Regions from separate parts of the Paraburkholderia sp. Cy-641 genome, predicted to be linked through region 1. Evidence: riboswitches for the same ligand, from Rfam matches in the RefSeq annotation. Region 1 holds a riboswitch; each other region holds the start of a gene.
What was found. Region 1 has a riboswitch for cobalamin ahead of F3J20_RS22670 (HoxN/HupN/NixA family nickel/cobalt transporter). Riboswitches for the same ligand answer to the same signal wherever they lie in the genome.

Region 1 (5,456 bases):
TCAGGTCCTCGATCCGGTCCGACCATTGGCGATACGCCTGCACCGCCTGGCGCACCTCGACCACGCGCTCGACCTGCGCCGGATTGTCGGCGACCAGCTCGGCCAGTTGATCGATGCGCCGGTCCACGTCGACCCATACCGCGACCGGCGTCGTGAAGCGGACGTCGTTGGCAAGCACGGCGCCGCGCAGCGCGACCGATTCCGACAGCACCGGGTCGAGAATCGCGGTGCTCTGGCGCAGCACTTCCTCGCTGTGCATTGCCCAGCGCTCGGCTCGCGCCGTATCGGCCTGCGCCTTCACGAGTCCGGAGAGCAGCGCCAGTTCGAGAACGGCGGGAATCGCGATCAGCAACAGGCCTTTAGTGGTCAGTCTCATGCGTACGCATTGGTGGGAATGGCCGGCGGATCGTGCACGGAATCGGCACATTATGTCGGCGTTTGCGCGGGAAGACAAAGCGGGCCGCAGGCCGGGCCGCACGGGAAGCCGGCGCGAACGCGACGCGAGACACGCCGCCCGGCTGTCGGGCGCCGTATGCACCGCATACACCGCAGGCGCCTCATGCGTCAGGAATCCAGATAAAACTGTAATAGAAATCGAAGATTATGCCCCCAGCTGGATCATTCCCGCCGCCATCCGGCGCGCATGCACTTTTTTTGTGCCTGTTGTCGCTATTCAGGTGCAAAGTCCAGCCCACGCGGCACGGTGCGAAATCGTGTGCAAGTCCATCCCGGTGCCTGCTTGCACCGCACCGGCGCCGCCGGCACAACTTTGGCCCACTTCTTGCTCACATAGCGCACTTTTTGGCATAAGCGGGACACATCGATGGAAAGTCTGAAATACGGCGCCGACACCGAGTTTCTTCTGCTCGGCGCCGCCATGGTGCTGGCGATGCACGCGGGCTTCGCGTTCCTTGAACTCGGCACGGTGCGCAAGAAGAATCAGGTCAATGCGCTCGTCAAGATCCTCGTGGATTTCGCCGTCTCGACGATCGCGTATTTCTTCATCGGCTACACGATCGCGTACGGCGTGCAGTTTTTCGGCAGCGCCGCGTCGCTCGCCGAGCACAACGGCTACGGGCTCGTGCGCTTCTTCTTCCTGCTGACGTTCGCCGCCGCGATTCCGGCGATCGTCTCGGGCGGCATCGCCGAGCGCTCGAAATTCAACCCGCAGCTGTTCGCGACGTTCGTGCTGGTCGGCTTCGTCTATCCGTTCTTCGAAGGCATCGCGTGGAATGACCGCTTCGGCATTCAGGACTGGCTCACGCAGGCGTTCGGCGCGCCGTTCCACGACTTCGCGGGCTCGGTCGTCGTGCACGCGTTCGGCGGCTGGGTCGCGTTGCCGGCCGTGCTGCTGCTCGGCGCGCGCCACGGCCGTTATCACCGCGACGGCGGCATCGCCGCGCATCCGCCCTCGAACATTCCGTTTCTCGCGCTCGGCGCATGGGTGCTGACGGTCGGCTGGTTCGGCTTTAACGTGATGAGCGCGCAGACGCTCGACAAGATCAGCGGCCTCGTCGCGGTCAACTCGCTGATGGCGATGGTCGGCGGCACGCTGAGCGCCTGGTTCGCCGGCCGCAACGACCCCGGCTTCACGTACAACGGCCCGCTCGCCGGACTCGTCGCGGTATGCGCGGGCTCCGACCTCATGCACCCGCTCGGCGCGCTGGTGACGGGCGGCATCGCCGGCGTGCTGTTCGTCTATATGTTCACCTGCGTGCAGAACCGCTGGCGCATCGACGACGTGCTCGGCGTATGGCCGCTGCACGGCCTGTGCGGCGCGTGGGGCGGCATCGCGGCCGGCATCTTCGGGATGCGCGCGCTGGGCGGCATGGGTGGCGTGTCGCTCGGCGCGCAGGTGCTCGGCACGCTCGGCGGCATCGTCGTGGCGGTGCTCGGCGGCACGCTCGTGTATGGCGTGATCCGCATGACCGTGGGCCTGAGGCTCGATCAGGAAGAGGAATACAACGGCGCGGATCTGTCGATCCACAAGATTTCGGCGACGCCGGAGTGAGCCGGGGTGCGCGTACAAATGCGCACACCGATGTTAGACTGCGCGGCTGGAGATGGCATTCTCCCTTAACCGCCCTTGGGGCTGATGATGCCTGCTACGCCCGGTCATGCGGACGCGGCATCGTCTCGCCCGCATGAACCGGTTTGTCGACACACTCCGGTTTCCGATCCTCTTCCATGTATTGGTCCTTTCTCGCTGTCGCCATCGGCGGCGCACTCGGCTCGCTGTTTCGCTGGTTCCTCGGCATTCGCCTGAACGGCCTGTTTAGCGGACTGCCGCTCGGCACGCTGGCCGCCAACGTGATCGCCGGCTACATCATCGGCGTGGCGGTCGCGGGCTTCGCGCGCGTGCCGCAACTCGCGCCGGAATGGCGGCTCTTCGTCATCACCGGTTTGATGGGTGGTCTCTCAACGTTCTCGACCTTCTCCGCCGAAGTCGTGCAACGCCTGCAGGACGGACGGCTCGGCTGGGCGGCCGGCGAAGTCGCGATTCACGTCAGCACCTCGCTCGCGATGACGATCCTCGGCATCGCAACGGTGTCGCTGCTGTCGCGCTGAGCAGCCGGCTCGACACTCGCTCGGCACCCGCGCAGTACTCGCGTGCGGACATGCGTGCCGCCGCCCGAAAAACCCAACCGGGAGCGAAACCGGAACCCGTTCGACGGTCTCGCCGACTCTCGCGGCCGGCGCAGAAATCGACTTTTCAGTATCGGCGATGTATAAGCCCACAGGGCCTACGCCTCAACACGGACACAGCGGGAAGCCGGTGAGATTCCGGCGCGGTCGCGCCACTGTATCGGGGGAACCTGTTTCACCCCGGAGTCAGACCTCGCTATGTCGTCTTTTCCCAACCTGCACGGAACGCGCAATTCCTGGAGATTCAACATGCTTGATCGACTCGCCGAGATTTTCAACGATTCGGATTCGAGAGTCCGCAGCAAATTATTCGGCATCTACGGCGTGCTGATCGCCATCAACCTGCTCGCGTGGGTGTGGGCGATCGTGGCGTTCCACCACTATCCGGTGCTGCTCGGCACCGCGCTGCTCGCGTACGGATTCGGCCTGCGCCATGCCGTCGACGCCGACCACATCGCCGCCATCGACAACGTGACGCGCAAGCTCATGCAGGAACGCAAGCGGCCCGTTGCCGTGGGCTTCTTTTTCTCGCTCGGCCATTCGAGCGTCGTCGTGCTCGCGTCGGTCGCGGTGGCGCTCGCGACCACCGCGATCCAGGGCCGCTTCGACAACTACAGGGAGATCGGCGGCATCGTCAGCACGGCCGTGTCGTCCTTTTTCCTGTTCGCGCTCGCGCTGATGAACTTCCTGATTCTGCGCGGCATCTACCGCGCGTGGCGCCACGTGCGCAATGGCGGCGCCTATGTCGACGACGACTTCGACATGCTGCTCGCGAATCGCGGCTTCATCGCGCGCCTGTTCCGGCCGCTCTTCCGGCTCGTGACGCGTAGCTGGCACATGTATCCGATCGGCTTTCTGTTCGGCCTCGGCTTCGACACCGCCACGGAAATCGGCCTGCTCGGCATCGCGGCGACGCAGGCGGCCAAGGGGCTCTCGCCGTGGGCGATCATGGTGTTTCCGGTGCTGTTCAGTGCGGGCATGTCGCTCGTCGACACGCTCGACGGCCACCTGATGCTCGGCGCCTACGGCTGGGCGTACGAAAGGCCGCTGCGCAAGATCTACTACAACATGACGATCACGCTCGTCTCGATCGCGGTCGCGCTCGTGATCGGCGGCATCGAGGCGCTCGGCCTTCTCGCGGATCAGCTGAACCTGAAAGGCGGCATCTGGGACGCGATCGGCGCGCTCAACGATAACTTCGGCATGCTCGGCTACATCATCATCGGCATCTTCGCGCTCAGCTGGCTCGTGTCGGCGGTGATCTATCGCGTGAAGCGTTTCGACGAGGTGCAGACCAACCCGCAGGTCTGAGCGTACGAGAGCGGAAAGAAAGCGGAAAAGAAAAAAAGGCGTCACGTTGCCGTGACGCCTTAAAAGTTCTAGCCATTCCGAGGGCCGTGCTAGAACCTGAGAGACGGTATTAAAGCAAAAGCAGCGGGGGTTAAAAGCGGTGCCGCGGTGCCTGAAAGCAGACTTCGAAAGCATTCGCCGCCGAGCCCCTTGCATTCCCGCGCGATACGGGCAACGGGAACGATACGGCCGGCAACCTTTCTGGAAGATTCCATCTTTCGAAATAATGTTCCATTTTTTATGATTATGCTGACTAAGTCAAGCAAAATCCGAATCCAGGTCGTTCCGGCAACTTTTTCCGATAGAATCGATTTGTCACAAACAAAACTGAACTGGTGCCACGGCTGGAAGATGCCCGCCGTCTTCCGTAGACCGGCCGTCGACGGGGGACGAACTCAGAATCTGAAATACAGTTCCAAAAAACCATGAAACGACCTACTCCGATCCCGAGCGCAGCGGTCGTCGCCAAAGACCGGGACGGCTCGGGCGACGAAGTCACCGCCCTCGCTCGCGGCCTGACCGTGCTGCGCTCGATTGCCGCCGCGAACGCGCCGCTGAGCAATCGCGAACTCGCCGAACTCACCGGCATTCCGAAGCCGACGGTCTCGCGCATCACGGCGACGCTGGTCAGCGTCGGCTTCCTGCTGCGGCTGCCCGACAGCGAACGCTTCGTGCTGACTTCGTCGGTGCTGGAGCTGAGCAACGGCTTTCTGCGCAATTTCGACATCCGCGCCCGCGCACGGCCTTTCCTGATCGAACTCGCCGAGCGCACCGCCCTCTCGGTGCATCTGGCCGTGCGCGACCGCTTCGACATGGTCGTGATCGACACGATCCGGCCGCGCTCGGCGGTGCTCGTGTCGCGGCTCGAAATCGGCTCGCGCATGAGCCTGACGCGCACCGCGGTCGGCCGCGCCTATCTGGTGGCGCTCGAGCAGCCGGAACGCGAAGCGTTGCTTGCCGGTCTGCAGACGGCCGAAGGCAACGAATGGGGCTACATCGGCGGACGGCTCGAAAGCGCGATCGAGGACACGCTGGAGCGCGGCTTCGCGATCGCCACCGGCGAGTGGTACGACGGCCTCAATGCGATCGCGCTCGGCTTCGTCGGGCCGTCGGGCGAGCGCTATGCGGTCAATTGCGGCGGCGCGGCCGACCAGTGCCCGCGCGACTGGCTCATCTCGCATGCCGCGCCCGCGCTGCTCGAATGCATCGGCAAGATCGTGCTCGAAGTCGGCGGCACGCCGGCGCGCCGGCTCGACACCTGAGGCACCGAGACAGACACCGCGACAGGCACGGCGAAAAGCACCGCGGCCGGATGCGCCACCAGCCGGCGCACGCGGCCGACGGCGCCCGGCGAGGCGCCCCTTCACACCAGGCCAACAATTTCCCAACATCCTGTAACCTTCGTAATTAAACGAAAAATAGGCGGCTGGACTGTTACAGAGACCGCAACGTACGATCAC
Region 2 (5,456 bases), on a different contig from region 1:
CGTTCAGGCGCGGCGCGGCGGGCACGATCACAAGCAGCGCGAGCAGCAGCGCGACGAGCGCGGTCCACGGCAGCGCGCCGCCGTTGAGGTCGCCGGTCAGCCAGAACAGCATGCCGCGCAAGCGGCTGTCGGGCGCGAGATTGAGCAGCAGCGTAATCAGCGCGCCCCACCCCGCCGCGATCACCGCACCGGTCAGGAGCAGCCGCGGCGACGTGTCCTGCGGTTCGCCGCGCCATAACTCGCGCCGCGCGAGGCCAAGCACGAGCAGGATCGACACCAACGCACCGGCGAACGCACTCGCATCGACGATCCACCATGCGCCGCCCGCGATCATCGCCACGAGCGCGAACGTCGCCGCGCCGCCCGATACGCCGAGCACATACGGCTCGGCCAGCGGATTGCGCAACAGCACCTGCAGCAGCGCGCCGGCGAGCGCGAGCAACGCCCCGCACGCGAAGCCCGCGAGCGCGCGCGGCAAGCGCAACGTACGCACGATCTCGCCGGCGAGGTCGTCGGCGCGCGCGGGTCCGGCATGCCACGGCATCAACGCGGCCAGCACGCGCGATGGCGCGAGCGGCACGCTGCCGAGCGCGAGCGACGCGACCAGCACGGCCAGGGCGATGACCGCGAGTCCGAGCCAGATCGCGGCCGCGCGCCTTGCGTTCATCGTGCGCATGGTAGGCGTGACGTGGCCGGCAGCCGGCAGCGAGCCCGGCGCGCGATTCATGCGCGCGCGCTCACGCCGGTGCGTGCGTTACTGCTGCTGCCAGCCAAGCGTGACGTAGGCACCGCGTCGCGGCGAGTTATACGAGTAGGCCGTTTCATAGTCCTTGTTCAGCAGATTCTCGATTTGCGCGCTCACGTACCACGCTTTCGTGATGTTGTAGCGCGCCGACAGATTCACGATGCCATAGCCGCCCAGATTGCCGGTGCTGTCCACGCGCGGGCCGCTCACGATCCACTCGCCGCCCACGCGCCAGCCGCCGATGCTGCGATTGATCGCGAGCGAGCCGAAGCGTCGCGCGCGCCGCACGAGGTCGACGTCGTTGTCGAGATCGACGGGATTCTGCAGCGTCAGCGAGGCGCGCACGTCGGTCTTGCCGACATGCCCGCTCCACGATCCTTCGAGCCCCTGCACTTTCGCGTGCCCGACGTTCTCGGCCAGATAGATGCCGGGGATCGTCTGCACGTAATCGATCAGATTCGTATAGCGCGTCTGAAAGGCACTGACACGCACCACGCCGAGCAGGTTCGATGCGTACTGCAAACCCGCTTCGACCGAATGACTGCGCTCGGGCCGGATCGACGGATTGCCGCTCAACGGATAGTACAGATCGTCGAAGCTCGGCGCGCGGAACGCGTCCGAATAGCTTGCGGTTGCCTTCCAGTGCGAGGTGATGTCGAAGCCATAGCCGAGATAGTAACTGTTCGCCCCGCCGAAATCGGAGTACTGGTCGCGCCGCACGTTAGCCTGAATCTGATTGCGGCCGAAGCGCGCGGTATAGCCCGCGAATACCGAATCGACGTGACGGTTGGGCGCCGCGAACGTATCGGAATCGAGGCTCTGATCGAGATGCTCGTAGCCGAGTTGCAGCTTCTGGTTCGCGGCCAGCGCGAAATCGTTCTGCCAGGTGTACTGGCGATTGTCGGTATCGAAGCGGCCGTTGTCGATGCCGTTGGTATTCGACACGCTGCGGTCGTCGCCCTCGGCGACCGTGAAATGCGTGGTCCACCAGTCGGTCAGCTTGCCGTTCGCGAACACCGAGACCTGACGCACCTTGCTATAGAGGTTGTTCAGATCGGTCGGCTCGCCATAGGCGTTGTCGTAGCTGTTGTTGCCGTTCGACTGGAAATAGGTGACGCCGGCGTCCCACCTGTCGCTGAACTTGTGACGCAGCGATGCCGAGAGGCTCTCGTTCAGATTGCCGTTCGCGTTCGGATTCGCGCCGGGCGCTTGCAGCGGATCGAGCGAGGAAAAGCCATCGGTTTTGGTGCGCGCGAGCGAGATGCTGAAGGTCGTGCGGCCGTCCTGATCGAGCGCGCCATTGACGCCGATGGTTTGCGTCTGCGTGTGATAACTGCCGTAGCCCAGCGAAAAATTGAAGCGCGGCGGATGATCGCCGCCATCTTTCGTGAACACCTGCACGACGCCGCCAATCGCACCCGAGCCGTACAACGCCGAGACATTGCCGTTCACGACCTCGACGTGATCGACCTGGTCGAGCGGAATCTGCGCGAGTTGCGCGGAACCGAGGCTCACCGAATCGACGCGCACGCCGTCGATCAGCACCAGCGATTGCGTCGACGACGCGCCGCGCAAAAAGAGGCTCGTCGTCGAACCGGGGCCACCTGTACGCGAGATTTGCGCGCCGGGCGCGAGCTGCAGCAGGCCGGGCAGATCGGTCGCGGTCGTGTCGGCAATGTCCTGCTGATCGAACAGCGTGGTCGGCGGGATCGTATCGGCGAGTGCCTGCGGTCCGCGTTCGGCGGTCACGACGACTGGCGAGAGTACGGTGGCCGGCGGGTTCGCGCGGGGGCTCGCATCGGCATCGGTATTCGCATCGGCGGACGCGCTCGAAGCTGAAGCCGATGATGCGGCCGACGAAGCAGCCGGCGAAGCAACGGGCGATGCAACATCGGCCGGCACGGAAGACGCCGCCGACGCGGCAGCCGTGGTCCCGGCAGTCTGCGCATGCACGACGGGCGGCAGACCCGCGAACGCGAGCAGCGCCGCGCGGGCGAAGGGGGACAGCATGGGTGAGAGTCCTGTGGATAGCGTGCGCAGCCCGCTTCCCCGCAGGCCGCCGCGTAACGAGGCGCCCCCGATGTTTAACGTTTTCGCGGGGGACGTCCTCTCCCTCTGGCCGGTATCCGGGCTGCGACACATCGGCCCCGCCTTCCCACGCGTGACGCGCAGTGGCACACTTGCAGGTTAAGCTTCGACCTGCAATCAGGACCGACCTGCATGACGAGATGCGGTCGCTTACCGTTGCGGGGGCAGCGCAGGTTCGCGCGTGCCGGTGTCGAACCCCGCGCGCGCCCTGCTTCCCGTTTAACTGCGCGCGCCGAAAAGCGCGCGCGGGCACCAGAGTGCGGCCAGTTTAGGAGCGACCCCGGCGAGCGTCAAGAAAGGTCAATCCCTGCGCGAGCCGTGCCGTTGAGTGCAGGTTATTGTCCGATCGACGAGCGGTTTTTCATCTTATGGTCGGGAAAATGCTTGCATAAAGCCAAGTTGTTACGTCTCGAAACGAGACAATTGTCGGAACCTGTAACATTCCGCGCTAAAATGCGAGGTCTTTAGAGGACGCAGCACATGCTCACCGAACTCGAATCACTCTCCCAGAACATCGGCAAGCTGATTGCGATCAGCCAGCGCCACCATGAAGCGCGGCTCGCGCTCGAAGAACAACTCGCGCACACGCGTGCCGAAGTCGAAGCCACGCATGCGGAACTCGCGCAATTGCGCGGGGAGCGCGATGCCCTGCAGGCGGAACGCGATGCGCTCTCCGCCAAGATCGACGACGCTCAGGTGCGCCTGAATGCGATTCTCGAGAAATTGCCGCGTGCCCGCGCGAGCAGCGAACCGGATAACCAGCTCGATCTGCTCGACTCCGCTCAACCCGAACCCGAGGAAGCGGAAAGCGACGTGAGCCGCCACGGAGAAAACGCATGACCACCAAGCAGATCGAAGTATCGATTCTCGACGTACCGTATCGTCTCGCCTGCTCGCCGGAAACCGAAGCCGCCCTGCTCGAAGCGGTCGCACGCGTCGATGCGGAAATGAAGAAAATCCGCAACGGCAGCAACGTGCGCGGCACGGATCGCATTGCCGTCATGGCCGCGCTGTCGCTGGCATCGGAACTGCTTAAGCTGCAAAACAGCGTGCGACACGGAGAAGCATTTCCCGCTGAAGAAATCCGGCGTACAATGCAGCAAATGAACGAACAGCTCGGTACTGTGATTGAACAGTACAGCTTGCAGTAAGCGGTCACAGCCGGCTTCGAACCCAATGTCGAACCGGTCGTGAATTCAACGAAGTAACTTGAAACGCAGTACTTTTTTGCAAAGCGGGTGTGCGGTGTTGGTAAAGCACATGAGCACCTCTCGCAAGCGTTTGAGTTCTTCTGTTAAAGTTTGAACTGCTGTAGCTTCATCGGTTTAGCTTCCCTGCCTGGTTCGCCAAGGTCATATATTCCTTGAACCAATGCCATGTGCACGGTTGCGGAAATTTGTAGCACGGGCGTGCGCGTCACTCTGTCTGATGTACCCGAAGTGTTGCTAACTGCGACCAATTCTGAACCCCCGGTTCAGGATGCCGGCCTAGCGGCTAAGGCGGGGACCTTATCTGGAACGGCATCGTACTTCGGTTCGATGCCGTTTTTCTTTGGGCTGCGTTTTCCGGTGCTGCTTTCAGGTGCTTTTTGCAGGCGCCGGTTCGCGCGCGTCGTTCAATCCCTCACGTTCAATTCGATTCATGCGCTACTGGCTGATGAAGTCCGAACCGGACGAAGCAAGCATCGACGATCTCGCCAACGCACCGCATCGCACGTTGCCGTGGACCGGCGTGCGCAACTATCAGGCACGCAATTTCATGCGCGACACCATGCAGATCGGCGACGGCGTGCTCTTCTACCATTCGAGCTGCCCCAAGCCCGGCATCGCGGGCATCGCGGAAGTGTCGTCCACCGCGTATCCTGACCCGACCCAGTTCGATAACAAGAGTCCGTACTACGACGCGAAGTCGTCGCAGGAAACGCCGCGCTGGATGCTCGTCGACGTCGTGTTCAAAAAGAAGATTCCGCTGATTCCGCTTGCTGCGCTGCGCGAGCATGCCGAGTTGCAGGACATGCGTGTGCTCGCCAAAGGCAACCGTCTGTCGATCACGCCGGTGACCGAAGCCGAATGGCGTTTCATCACAAAACAGCTTGTTTGAGGGCATATCCGGCGTTCGCTCGTGACTTATGACGAACGGGTGAACGCACCGTGTTGTTCTCCACATGGCGGATAACGCCGAATTAGGGAACCAAGACAACGCGAGCCGCGCCTAATGATCGGACACGCGTGTTGCAGGGCTCATTGAAGGGCTTCGCCTGGCCGGCGAGCCAGCCCGTCGCGAAAGCGAACCCGCAACCCCTACGCCATCACATGTCACTTGTGTCACACGTGCACAACCTGTTCATACAAGGAGTTCAACAATGACGAAACAAGCCGCACGGGCCCTCGCACTCGCTCTCGCCTGCACCGCGCCTGTCGCGCTCGCGCTGACCCCGACCCTCGCGCGCGCGCAAAGCGTCATGCCGCAGCCCGCGGGCGTGCTGTCGCTCAATGCGCAGGCGAGCGCGGAAGTCCCGCAGGACGTCGTCGACATCACATTGTTTTACGAGCAGGAAGCGAGCGATCCGTCCTCGCTCACGGCCACGCTGAACGAGCGCGCCGACGCCGCCTTGCAGAAGGCG
Region 3 (5,456 bases), on a different contig from region 1:
CATGGGCGTGCTCGTGCCGTGCGCGTCGGTCAGCCGGTCGAGCAGATAGAGCATGCCGCCGCATTCGGCGACCACGGGCTTGCCCGCCGCGACGTGCGCGCGGATCGACGCGGCGCTGCGCGCGTTGCCGGCCAGCGTCGCCGCGTGCAGCTCGGGATAGCCGCCCGGCAGATAGAGCGCGTCGATGTCGTCGGGCAGGGCTTCGTCGGCGAGCGGCGAGAAGTCGTGCACTTGTGCGCCGAGCGCTTCGAGCAGCGCGACGTTGGCCGGATAGATGAACGAGAACGCGGCGTCGCGCGCTATCGCGATCCGCTTGCCGTCGAGCAGGCGCGGCAAGACTTCGGGCACGGGCGAGTCGAAGTCGACGGCCGGCGGCAACTCGGCGAGCGCGGTTGCCGCGAGCGTATCGGCCGCGTGCTCGAGGCGCGCGTCGAGGTCGTCGATTTCGTTTGCCTGGTGCAGGCCAAGGTGCCGGTCGGGCAGCGTGATTTCGTCGCTCGCGGCGATGTGCCCGCACCAGTGCAATTCGGGCGGCAGCGCTTCCTGCAGCATCTGCGCGTGGCGCGCCGAGCCGACGCGATTCGCGAGCACGCCATGAAACGGCAGTTCGGGCCGAAAGCGCGCGAGCCCGAACGCGAGCGCGCCGAAGGTCTGCGCCATCGCCTGCGCGGAGATCACCGCGAGCACCGGCACGCCGAACGTCGCGGCGAGATCGGCGCTGCTCGGCGTGCCGTCGAACAGGCCCATCACGCCTTCGATCAGGATCAGATCGGCCTCGGCCGCCGCCTGCGCGAGCAGGTTGCGGCACGCGGTTTCACCGACCATCCACAGATCGAGCGACAGCACCGGCGCGCCGCTCGCGCGCGCGAGGATCATCGGGTCGAGAAAGTCCGGGCCGGTCTTGAACACGCGCACGCGCCGTCCGAGCCGCCGGTGCAGGCGCGCGAGCCCCGCCGTGATCGTGGTCTTGCCCTGGCCCGAGGCGGGCGCGCTGATAAAGAGCGCGGGACAGGCCGGGCGGCGCGTCGCTTCGGGCGCTGACGGCATCGCTCAGAACTCCACGCCGCGCTGCGCCTTCACGCCCTGCTCGCGATACGGATGCTTGATCGCGCGCATTTCGGTGACGAGATCGGCGGCTTCGATCAGCGCGTCCGGCGCATGGCGGCCGGTCACGACGACGTGCAGCATCGGCGCGCGCGCGTTGATGACCGACAGCACTTCGTCGAGCGGCAGGTATTCGTACTTGAGCACGGTGTTCAGTTCGTCGAGGATCACCATCTGATAGTCGCCGCTTTCGATCATCCGGCGCGCCTCGTCCCAGCCCTTGCGCGCGGTGGCGATGTCGGCGTCGCGGTTCTGGGTGTTCCAGGTGTAGCCGTCGCCCATCGTGACGAAATCGCAGTGTGCGATCGCGCCGAGAAAGTCGCGCTCCGAGGTATGCAGCGCGCCCTTGATGAACTGCACGACGCCAAGGCGCATGCCGTGGCCGAGCACGCGCACGGCCATGCCGAACGCGGCCGTGCTTTTGCCCTTGCCGGTGCCGGTGTTGACGATCAGCAGGCCTTTCTCGACGGTCGCGGCGGCCTGTTTCTTTTCATGGCCCTCGCGGCGGCGTTCGGTCATGCGTTGATGCGATTCGGGATCGGTTTTCATCGAAGGTCCTGTTGGGGAGTGTCGGGTTGGGTTGGAGCGGTGTCGGCGTCGCTGCTGGCCGAGGCGATCGCGACGGTAACGCCGTCGTGCACGGTCTTGGGTACGAGCAGGCGCGCGGGCTGTGTGGGCGATGCAGCGGCTGACGCAGCCGCCAGGGTCTGCGCCGCGAGCAGCGCGCAGGGTTCGCAAACGCCATCGACGCCGAGATGCGTTTGCGCGGCCAGCGACGGCGTGGCGACCGGCACCGCGGCGATCTGCTCGCGGCTGAACACCTGCAACGGCAGCGCATGACGCGCGCAGAATTCGCGCAGGCCCGCTTCGTGGGCTTTGGCGTCGAGCGTGGCGACGGCGTGAATCTGTTCGAAAGAAGCGACGCACGCGTGCGAGCCGAGCGCGGCGCGCACCGCCGCTTCGATCTGTTGCGCCGAACTGCCGAGGCGACAGCCGATGCCGACGCCGAGCGTCTTGCCCGGGCGTCCGGTGTGTCGAGCGGCATCGGCTTTGGCTTCGGCATTCGCGTCAGCGCAAGAGGCCTCGTGCCCGGCGCTGGCGAGCGAGGCGCGCGTCATCGCGGCATGCAAGGCAAACGCCTCGCGGTAATGGAAAAAGGGCGGCTGCCTGCAAGGGCGCACGCGGCAAGGAAGATCGAGGTCATGCGGTACTGCGAATCCGGGCTTGGACCATCGCGCGGCGCGTTGCGTTTTCGCGGCGAAAACCCCGTGGAAAAACGCCACGCGCGGCGCGGCCATGCTTGAACGCCATCACATCCGTTCCCCGCGGATTCCGGCGGCCGGCAACGCAGCGATGAACGCGGCGCCGCCTCCGCGTCTGGCCGGTATCCGGGCTGGCGGCCTCACGCGCTTTGCCTTCCCGTCCGGATTCATCGGACAGTGGCGCGAAAAACGCATGTGCGACGCGGCCGGAACGGCGCTCGCGTCGCAGGTCGCTTACCGTTGCGGGGACAGCACAGATTGAACGCATGACGCGCTGCCTGTTTCCCGTTTAACTGCACACGCGAGCGCATGTGCGGGCACCAAACGCGCGCATACGATAGCACATGGCGCCCCGCCGGATAAGCGCGCGCGGCGCTTCACGCGGTGTCCTTTCCTTGACTGCGCATGGCCGTGGGCCTACACTCGCACGCACTTCTGGTGCTCGCGCGCGCATCCATGCGCGTGCAGTTAAACGGGAAACAGGGAGCCCACCTGCTCTGGAACGGGCCAACCTGTGCTGTCCCCGCAACGGTAAGCGAAAAGCGGTATCGGCTGCATGGCCGGCCACCGCGGAGCCGGCTTCGATGTCCACGCGCAAGGCTGCGTCGGCATATCACCACTGGTCGAGAAACCACTCGGCCGGGAAGGGGAAGCGGCGCTTTCGCCAGCCCGGATACCGGCCCGAAGATGCAGGACGGACGCCACGGGGATGCGGCGTCGCGTTCACGACCTCACTTTCCGCTTTCTGTTTTCCGTTGTCGCGGCAACGCCGGCGCTCGTTCCGGCATGCGCGGCGCAACGCCTTCGGATGAACCTCACGATGCAAACTCAATTGCGCAAGATCCCCGTCACGATCGTCACGGGCTTTCTCGGCAGCGGCAAAACCACGCTGCTGCGGCACATTCTTCAGCATGCGGGCGGCAAGCGCATCGCGGTGATCGTCAACGAGTTCGGCGAACTCGGCATCGACGGGGAGATCCTCAAGGGTTGCGGCATCGGCTGCGATGAAAACGGCGTCGAAACCGAAGGGCAACTGTATGAACTCGCGAACGGTTGCCTCTGCTGCACCGTGCAGGAAGAGTTTTTTCCGGTGATGGAAAAGCTCGTCGAGCGCCGCGGCGAAATCGATCACGTGCTGATCGAAACCTCGGGTCTCGCATTGCCGAAGCCGCTCGTGCAGGCGTTCAACTGGCCGCAGATCAAGAACAGCTTCACGGTCGACGCGGTCGTGACCGTCGTCGATGGTCCGGCTGCCGCGAGCGGCCAGTTTGCCGCGAACCCGGTCGCCGTCGATGCGCAGCGCAAGGCCGATCCGAATCTCGATCACGAATCGCCGCTGCACGAGCTGTTCGAAGATCAGTTGTCCGCGGCCGATCTCGTGATCCTGAACAAGACCGACCTCGTCGACGATGCGCAGCAGCGCGCGGTCGAAGCGCTGATTCGCGGGGAGATTCCGCCGCAGGTGAAGATCGTGCGCGCGCAGCAGGGCCAGCTCGATCTGCACACGCTGCTCGGGCTCGAAGCGGCTTCGGAAGAGACGATCCACCTGCGCCACGATCATCACGGTTCCGCCGACGATCCCGACCACCACCACGACGAATTCGATTCGGTCGTCGTGGAAGCGCGCGTGTCGTCGCGCGACGCGGCGATCGCCGCATTGCAGACGCTTGTCGAAGGCCACACGATTTATCGCGTGAAGGGCTTTGCCGCGTTGCCGGGCGCGGCGATGCGCCTCGTGATTCAGGGCGTGGGGCGGCGCTTCGACAGCTATTTCGACCGGCGCTGGCAGGCCGGTGAAAATGACGGCGGCGCGCACGCCGGCAGCCGTTTCGTGCTGATCGGCGAAGACCTCGATCAGGCCACGCTGCAACGCGCGTTCGACGCGGCACTCGACGCCGCCGCTCCTGCGCCCGCGAGCGTTGCCGCACACCAGGCGTAAGCGCTCATGCATCTGCTACGCACGACGCCGGGCGGTTTCGTCGACGATACGCAGGGCGTGATCCGTATCGATCAGCAGCCTGCCGATATCGTCGTGCTCAGTTCCGCCGACACCACGCTGTCGCTGCTCGCGAGCGTGGTGCCGCGTCTCGGCGACGGCTTCCCGAGCCTGCGGCTCGCCAACGTCACCTATTTGCGGCAGCCGGCGTCGGTCGATTTCTATCTCGACGACGTGTTGCAGCATGCACGCGTCGTCGTGGTCGATCATCTCGGCGGCGAGGCTTACTGGCCGTACGGCATCGAGCAGGTCGTCGCGCTCGCGCAGCGCAGGCAGCAAACGCTTGCGATGTTTTCCGGCGATTTGCAGGAGGACCCGAACCTGCTCGCGCGCAGTACCGCGAGCGCCGAGCTGTGCCATCAGTTGTGGCGTTATCTGCGCGAGGGCGGCCCGCAGAATGCCGAGGCGTTCCTGCGCTGCATCGCCTATCGCGCGCTCGATTGGGGACGCGAGCCCGAGCCGCCGCGCGCGTTGCCGGCCGCGTCGCTCTATCATCCCGCGCACGACACGCCGACCATCGCCGACTGGCAGGCGCGCTGGCGCCAGGACGCGCCTGTGGTCGCGATTCTGTTCTACAAGGCGCATCTGCAGGCTGCCAATACCGCGGTGTTCGATGCGCTGATCGACGCGCTCGAAGCGCAAGGGCTCAATCCGCTGCCGCTCGCGATCACGTCGCTGAAAGATGCGGTGAGCCGCGAAGTCGTGCAGTCGCTGTGCGCGCAGCACGATGCTGCACTCGTGCTCAATACGACCGCGTTCGCCGCGTCCGCGATCGACGACCCCGAGCCGCTCGCGCTGGCCGGCGACGCGCCGGTGTTGCAGGTGATCCTGAGCGGCGGCAATCGCGAGGACTGGCTCAAGGACAATCACGGCCTCAATTCGCGCGACATCGCAATGCATATCGCGCTGCCGGAAGTGGACGGCCGCATCATCACGCGTGCGATCAGCTTCAAGGGGCTCGCCTATCGTTGTCCGCATACCGAGGTCGACGTGGTCCGCTATCAGCCCGACCTCGAACGCGTGCGTTTTCTCGCCGAACTGAGCCGCCGCTGGTGCCGTCTACGTTCGCTCGACAATGCGGACAAGAAGCTCGC
Region 4 (5,456 bases), on a different contig from region 1:
ATCTCACGCGCGACGGCCAACGCGCGCGCGCAGACGATATCGCCGAGCGGCACCTGCTGCGCATGCGCTAGCGCGAGCGCCTGCTGGCTCGTGTTGGCCGCGCGCATCGCGGCTTGCAGCGCGGCGTCGGCGCCATGCGCGGCGGCCCATGCCGCAAGCTGTTCGAGGTCGATGCTCGAATTGCGGCTATGCAGATCGAGATGGCCCGCCGCGAGCTTGCTGAGCTTGCCGAAGCCGCCGCAGATGCTGAGCCGCTCGACCGGCGCGCGCTTCATATGCTTTAGCACCGCGCCCACGAAATCGCCCATTTCGATCAGCGCGATATCGGGCAGGCCGTAGTGCGCGCGCATCGCGTCCTCGCTCGCGTTGCCGGTGCAGGCGGCGAGATGCGTGTAGCCGTTCGCGCGCGCGACGTCGATGCCCTGATGGATCGACGCGATATACGCCGAGCACGAAAACGGCCGCACGATGCCGGTCGTGCCGAGAATCGACAACCCGCCGAGAATGCCGAGGCGCGGGTTCATCGTTTTCAGCGCCAGTTCTTCGCCGCCCTCGACGCCGACCGTCACCTCGAAGCCGCCGCGGTACGCGTGCTGCGCGGCGAGTTCGCTCAGATGCCGCGTCATCATCTGGCGTGGCACCGGGTTGATCGCCGGTTCGCCGACCGGCAGCGTGAGCCCCGCGCGCGTGACCGTGCCGACGCCGGGCCCCGCGCGAAAAATCACGCCGGGCTCGGGCACGAGGCGCACGCGCGCGAAGACGACCGCGCCGTGGGTCACGTCGGGATCGTCGCCGGCGTCCTTGATCGTGCCGGCTTCGGCGATCCGTCCGCTGTGCGGGCTTGCTTGCGGGTTTATTTGCACACCCGCTTGTTCATTGTCATGTTCGTTGCCATGCGTGCCCGTTAACCCGCTGTCCTGCGTCCCGCCCTCATCGCCCCGCGCCACGAACCGGCAAAACACGAGCCGCATCGGTACATGCTGGCCCTTCGGCAGCACGATCTCGGCGACCTCGCTGACCACGCCCGCGAGCAGCAGCCGCGCCGCCGCGAGCGAGGTCGCCGTCGCGCAGCTACCGGTCGTGTAGCCGCTGCGCAGCGGCGCCGGCTGTTCGGGAGTCTCGTCGCGCATCACGAATCGGCCGACCGGTTATCCGGCGACGCATCGGCCGGCTTCGTCGCTTCGAGCAGCGTGATCGGCAACGCCTGGCGCCACGTGTCGAAACCGCCGAGCGGTTGCGCCTGCGCGAGCGCGATACGCGTGAGCGTGCCGCCATGCTGCTCGCGCCATGCGACGAGCGCCGCCTCGCCTTGCAGCGTGACCGCATTGGCGACGAGCCGGCCGCCGTTGCGCAGACTCGCCCAGCAGGTGTCGAGCACACCGGGCTCGCTCACGCCGCCGCCGATAAACACCGCATGCGGCGCGGGCAGCCCCTGCAACGCGGCGGGCGCGCGGCCGGCCACGAGTTGCAGCGCCGGCACGCCGAGCGCATCGCGATTCCGCTCGATAAAGCCCTGGCGCATCTCGTGCGCTTCGATCGCAATCGCGCGGCAGGCCGGATGCGCGCGCATCCACTCGATGCCGATCGAGCCGCTGCCCGCGCCGACGTCCCACAGCAATTCGCCGGGCGCCGGCGCGAGGCGCGCGAGCGTGATCGCGCGGATATCGCGCTTGGTCAACTGGCCGTCGTGAATGAATGCGTCGTCGGGCAGGCCGCCGCTCAGTGGCAGACGCGGCGCATGCGCGGACGCGCGGCAGTCGAGCGCGATCAGATTGAGCGCGGCCATCTCGCCGGCCGGCCATTGATCGGCGCGGCCCTCGATGCGCCGTTCCCGCTCGCCGCCGAGATGTTCGAGCACGCTCATGCGCGTCGCGCCGAAGCCGCGCGCGACGAGCGCGGCCGCGAGCGCCGCAGGCGTGCCTCCATCGGCGCTCAGCACGAAGAGGCGCGCACGGTCATGCAGATGCGCGTTCAGCGCCGCGAGCGGCCGGCCCACCAGCGACACCGTCGCGACGTCCTGTAACGGCCAGCCGAGCCGCGCGGCCGCGAGCGACAACGACGACGGCGCGGGCAGCACGCGCAACTCGCCGGCCGGCAACTGCCGCGCGAGCGTCGCGCCGACGCCGAACAGCATCGGGTCGCCGCTCGCCAGCACGCACACCGCGTGCGGACGCTCGGCGAGCAGCGGCGCGAGATCGAACGGACGCGGCCATGCGGCGCGGCGCGCGGCAAGCCGCGCCGGCAGCATCGCGAGATGCCGCTCGCCGCCATACACCACCGAGGCGCCAAGCAAAGCACGCCGCGCGGGCCGTCCCAATCCGGCGAAGCCGTCGTCGCCAATGCCCACCACGGTCAGCCATGCCGGCATGCATCCATCCTCATCGTTTGTCGTTGGAAAAGCGGTTGAAAAGGCGCTTGGAACAGGCTCAAAAACAGGCTCAAAGCATGCCCGAAACGCCTACGAAAGCCGTCCGGCAGCGCGGCCGGCGAAGCCTTCGAAAGCGCGCCGAGGCGCGCCAGTCAAAGCGCCCAGCCTCGTTGCGCGGTTCGAAAAAAGGCATAATACAGCCGCCGGCGCCCTTCGGGGCCCAAGAGGGAACACAGTAACGATGTGGCTGCCCCCGCAACTGTATGCAGCGAGTCCGCCTGCGCCACGCGCCACTGGTTCGACCGGGAAGGCCGCGGCGGACCATGACCTGCGAGCCAGGAGACCTGCCGGCGCAACTGTTCGTGCCAGCCAACATCGGGCGGGGTGTACCGATGCCGCAGCAAGGTCCGCGACGCGGCCTGCTCGGGCCGTTGCGCGACGCTATTCCCGGTGTCCGTCTTGAATCGAGCTTCGCCCTCAACCGTTTTGCCCCACGCGCTTCCGATGTCGCGGCCCTCGGCGTGTCCGGGGCTGCTGCGCATCGTCGCCGCGCGCGACGGCGGCCTCTGCCGGATCAAGCTGCCGGGCGGCGAACTCGGCGCCGCGCAGGCGCGCGCGATCGCCGAGGCGAGCACGCGGCACGCGAACGGCGTGATCGAGTTGACCAATCGCGCGAATCTGCAGCTGCGCGGCGTGCGCGAGCGGCATGAGGCGGCGTTGAGCGGAGAGTTGATCGAAGCGGGGTTGGGGCCGGGGGCGGGTTCTCTGTGCGCTTTTGATCCTGCTTTTGCTCCTGCTTCCGGTTCGGCCGCTGGCTCTTGCTCTTCCCCGCTCGACGCGAACGACGCAAACGCTCCTCCGGACACCACCGCTCTCGGTTTCGCCGACGACATCCGCAACGTGATGACCAGCCCCACCGCCGGCCGCGATCCGTCTGCGTTGATCGATACGAGGCCGTTGTGCGCCGAATTGCTCGCGCTGCTGCAAGACGAGGCGCGCTTCGCGGCGTTGTCGCCGAAATTCGCCCTGCTGCTCGACGGCGGCGAACGGCTCGCGCGGGTCGATCATCCGCACGATGTGTGGCTCGCGGCGTCGGCGGATGAAGGCGGCGTGCGCTTCGTGTTCGGGCTCGCGGGATGCCCGGGAGATGGGGCGGACCTTGGTGCCGACACCGGCACTCGCCGCGACCTCGCCGGCCCCCGCCCCCTTGCTGCCGTTGCACCATCGCATGCCCTGGCGCTCGTACGCGCGTTGCTGCACACGTTCCTCGATCTCGCCGACGCCAACGCCGACACCCACGCCACCCGCATGCGCGACCTGCTCGCCACGCACTCCGCCGACGCGATCCTCGAACACGCGCAGCGCTACGTCGATTTCCCGCTCGCCCGCGACGCCTCGCTCGCGCACTGGCAACGCCCTCTTCGCGCTGACGCCGCGCTGCGCCTCGGCGCACACGCACAGCGCGGCGCACACACCTGGCACGTCGGCGGCCAGCCGCCGCTCGGGCGTCTGAGCGCCGCGGCGCTGCAGGGCCTCGGCGCGCTCGCACAGCAATACGGCAACGGCACGCTGCGCATCACCCCGTGGCAAAGCGTGCTGCTGCCCGACATCCCGACGCAGGCCGTGCCTGCCGTCCTCGCGCAGCTAGGCGCGCTCGGCCTCGCCTGCGATCCCGCCCAAGCCATCACGCACGTGATCGCCTGCACCGGCTCGCCAGGCTGCGCGAAGAGTCTCGCCGACACCAAGGCCGACGCGCTGCAACTGGCCGCGCGACTGCCCGCCGGCGTCGACGTGCATCTGAGCGGCTGCCCGCGCTCGTGCGCGGCCGCGCATTGCACGCCGTACACGCTGCTCGCCGCCGCGCCCGGCGTCTACGACCTTTATCGACGCGACGGCCGCTCCGGTTTCGGCCACTGCGTCGCACCCCCACTGACGATCGACGAGGCCGCCGACCTGCTCGCGCGTCTCGTCAGGAATAAACCCGATGCTTGATTACATCCGCGACGGTCAGGAGATCTATCGCCAATCCTTCGCGACGATTCGCGCCGAGGCCGACCTGTCACGCATTCCCGCCGACCTCGAAAAACTCGCGGTGCGCGTGATCCACGCGTGCGGCATGGTCGACGTGATCGACGACCTCGCGTTCTCCGCCGGCGCGGGCACGGCGGGCCGCGTGGCGCTCGCGCAAGGCGCGCCGATCCTGTGCGACGCGGGCATGGTTGCGCAGGGCATCACGCGCGCGCGGCTGCCCGCCGACAATGCGGTGATCTGCACGCTCACGCACATGAACGTGCCCGCGCTCGCGCGCGAGATCGGCAATACGCGCTCGGCCGCCGCGCTCGAGCTGTGGCGCCCGCACCTCGCCGGCAGCGTCGTCGTGATCGGCAATGCGCCGACCGCGCTGTTCCATCTGCTCGACATGCTCGATGCGGGCGCGCCGCAGCCCGCGCTGATTCTCGGCTTTCCGGTCGGCTTCGTCGGCGCGGCCGAATCGAAGGCGGCGCTCGCGGAAAACAGCCGCGGCGTGCCCTACGTGGTCGTGCACGGACGGCGCGGCGGCAGCGCGATGGCGGCCGCGGCGGTCAACGCGCTCGCAACGGAGATCGAGTAAATGACGGCACAGGTGACGACTCAAACGACAACTCAAGCGACCTCCCTGGCGACGCGGCATACGGCAACCCGGGGCCGGCTGTTCGGCATCGGCGTCGGCCCCGGCGACCCCGAACTCATCACGCTGAAGGCGCTGCGTTTGCTGAAGGCCGCGCCGGTGGTTGCGTACTTCGTCGCGAAGGGCAAGAAAGGCAACGCGTTCGGTATTGTCGAGGCGCATCTGGACGAGGCGCAGCAGCATCTGCCGCTCGTCTATCCGGTCACGACCGAGGCGCTCGAACCGCCGCTGTCGTATGAAGCGATCATCGCGGACTTCTACGACACGGCCGCCGAAATCGTCGCCGGCCATCTCGACGCGGGCCGCGACGTCGCCGTGATCTGCGAGGGCGATCCGTTTTTCTACGGCTCGTACATGTACCTGCACGACCGGCTGGCCGCGCGCTACGACAGCGAAGTCGTGCCGGGCGTGTGCTCGATG

Region 2: another riboswitch for cobalamin. It lies ahead of F3J20_RS20455 (TonB-dependent receptor); the one in region 1 lies ahead of F3J20_RS22670 (HoxN/HupN/NixA family nickel/cobalt transporter).
Region 3: another riboswitch for cobalamin. It lies ahead of cobW (cobalamin biosynthesis protein CobW); the one in region 1 lies ahead of F3J20_RS22670 (HoxN/HupN/NixA family nickel/cobalt transporter).
Region 4: another riboswitch for cobalamin. It lies ahead of cobG (precorrin-3B synthase); the one in region 1 lies ahead of F3J20_RS22670 (HoxN/HupN/NixA family nickel/cobalt transporter).

Annotation. Positions count from the first base shown of each region.
Region 1 is NZ_VWWM01000045.1:5,136-10,591, forward strand. Features, by position in the region: gene F3J20_RS22655 (sensor histidine kinase) at 1-376, opposite strand, end outside; gene F3J20_RS22660 (ammonium transporter) at 824-2,011, shown strand; fluoride riboswitch at 2,051-2,112, shown strand; gene crcB (fluoride efflux transporter CrcB) at 2,188-2,568, shown strand; cobalamin riboswitch at 2,724-2,862, shown strand; gene F3J20_RS22670 (HoxN/HupN/NixA family nickel/cobalt transporter) at 2,896-3,957, shown strand; gene F3J20_RS22675 (IclR family transcriptional regulator) at 4,422-5,258, shown strand.
Region 2 is NZ_VWWM01000038.1:3,076-8,531, reverse strand. Features, by position in the region: gene F3J20_RS20460 (iron ABC transporter permease) at 1-727, opposite strand, end outside; gene F3J20_RS20455 (TonB-dependent receptor) at 755-2,755, opposite strand; cobalamin riboswitch at 2,845-3,105, opposite strand; gene F3J20_RS20450 (ATPase) at 3,314-3,673, shown strand; gene F3J20_RS20445 (cell division protein ZapA) at 3,670-3,984, shown strand; RNA gene ssrS (6S RNA) at 4,162-4,343, shown strand; gene F3J20_RS20435 (EVE domain-containing protein) at 4,475-4,933, shown strand; gene F3J20_RS20430 (SIMPL domain-containing protein) at 5,196-5,456, shown strand, end outside.
Region 3 is NZ_VWWM01000010.1:5,962-11,417, reverse strand. Features, by position in the region: gene F3J20_RS07750 (cobyrinate a,c-diamide synthase) at 1-1,047, opposite strand, end outside; gene cobO (cob(I)yrinic acid a,c-diamide adenosyltransferase) at 1,051-1,653, opposite strand; gene F3J20_RS07740 (cobalamin biosynthesis protein) at 1,650-2,222, opposite strand; gene F3J20_RS31805 (hypothetical protein) at 2,229-2,408, shown strand; cobalamin riboswitch at 2,466-2,706, opposite strand; cobalamin riboswitch at 2,786-3,066, shown strand; gene cobW (cobalamin biosynthesis protein CobW) at 3,187-4,305, shown strand; gene cobN (cobaltochelatase subunit CobN) at 4,312-5,456, shown strand, end outside.
Region 4 is NZ_VWWM01000003.1:79,143-84,598, forward strand. Features, by position in the region: gene F3J20_RS02670 (cobalt-precorrin-5B (C(1))-methyltransferase) at 1-1,130, opposite strand, end outside; gene cbiE (precorrin-6y C5,15-methyltransferase (decarboxylating) subunit CbiE) at 1,130-2,368, opposite strand; cobalamin riboswitch at 2,556-2,735, shown strand; gene cobG (precorrin-3B synthase) at 2,873-4,360, shown strand; gene F3J20_RS02685 (precorrin-8X methylmutase) at 4,353-4,979, shown strand; gene F3J20_RS02690 (precorrin-2 C(20)-methyltransferase) at 4,980-5,456, shown strand, end outside.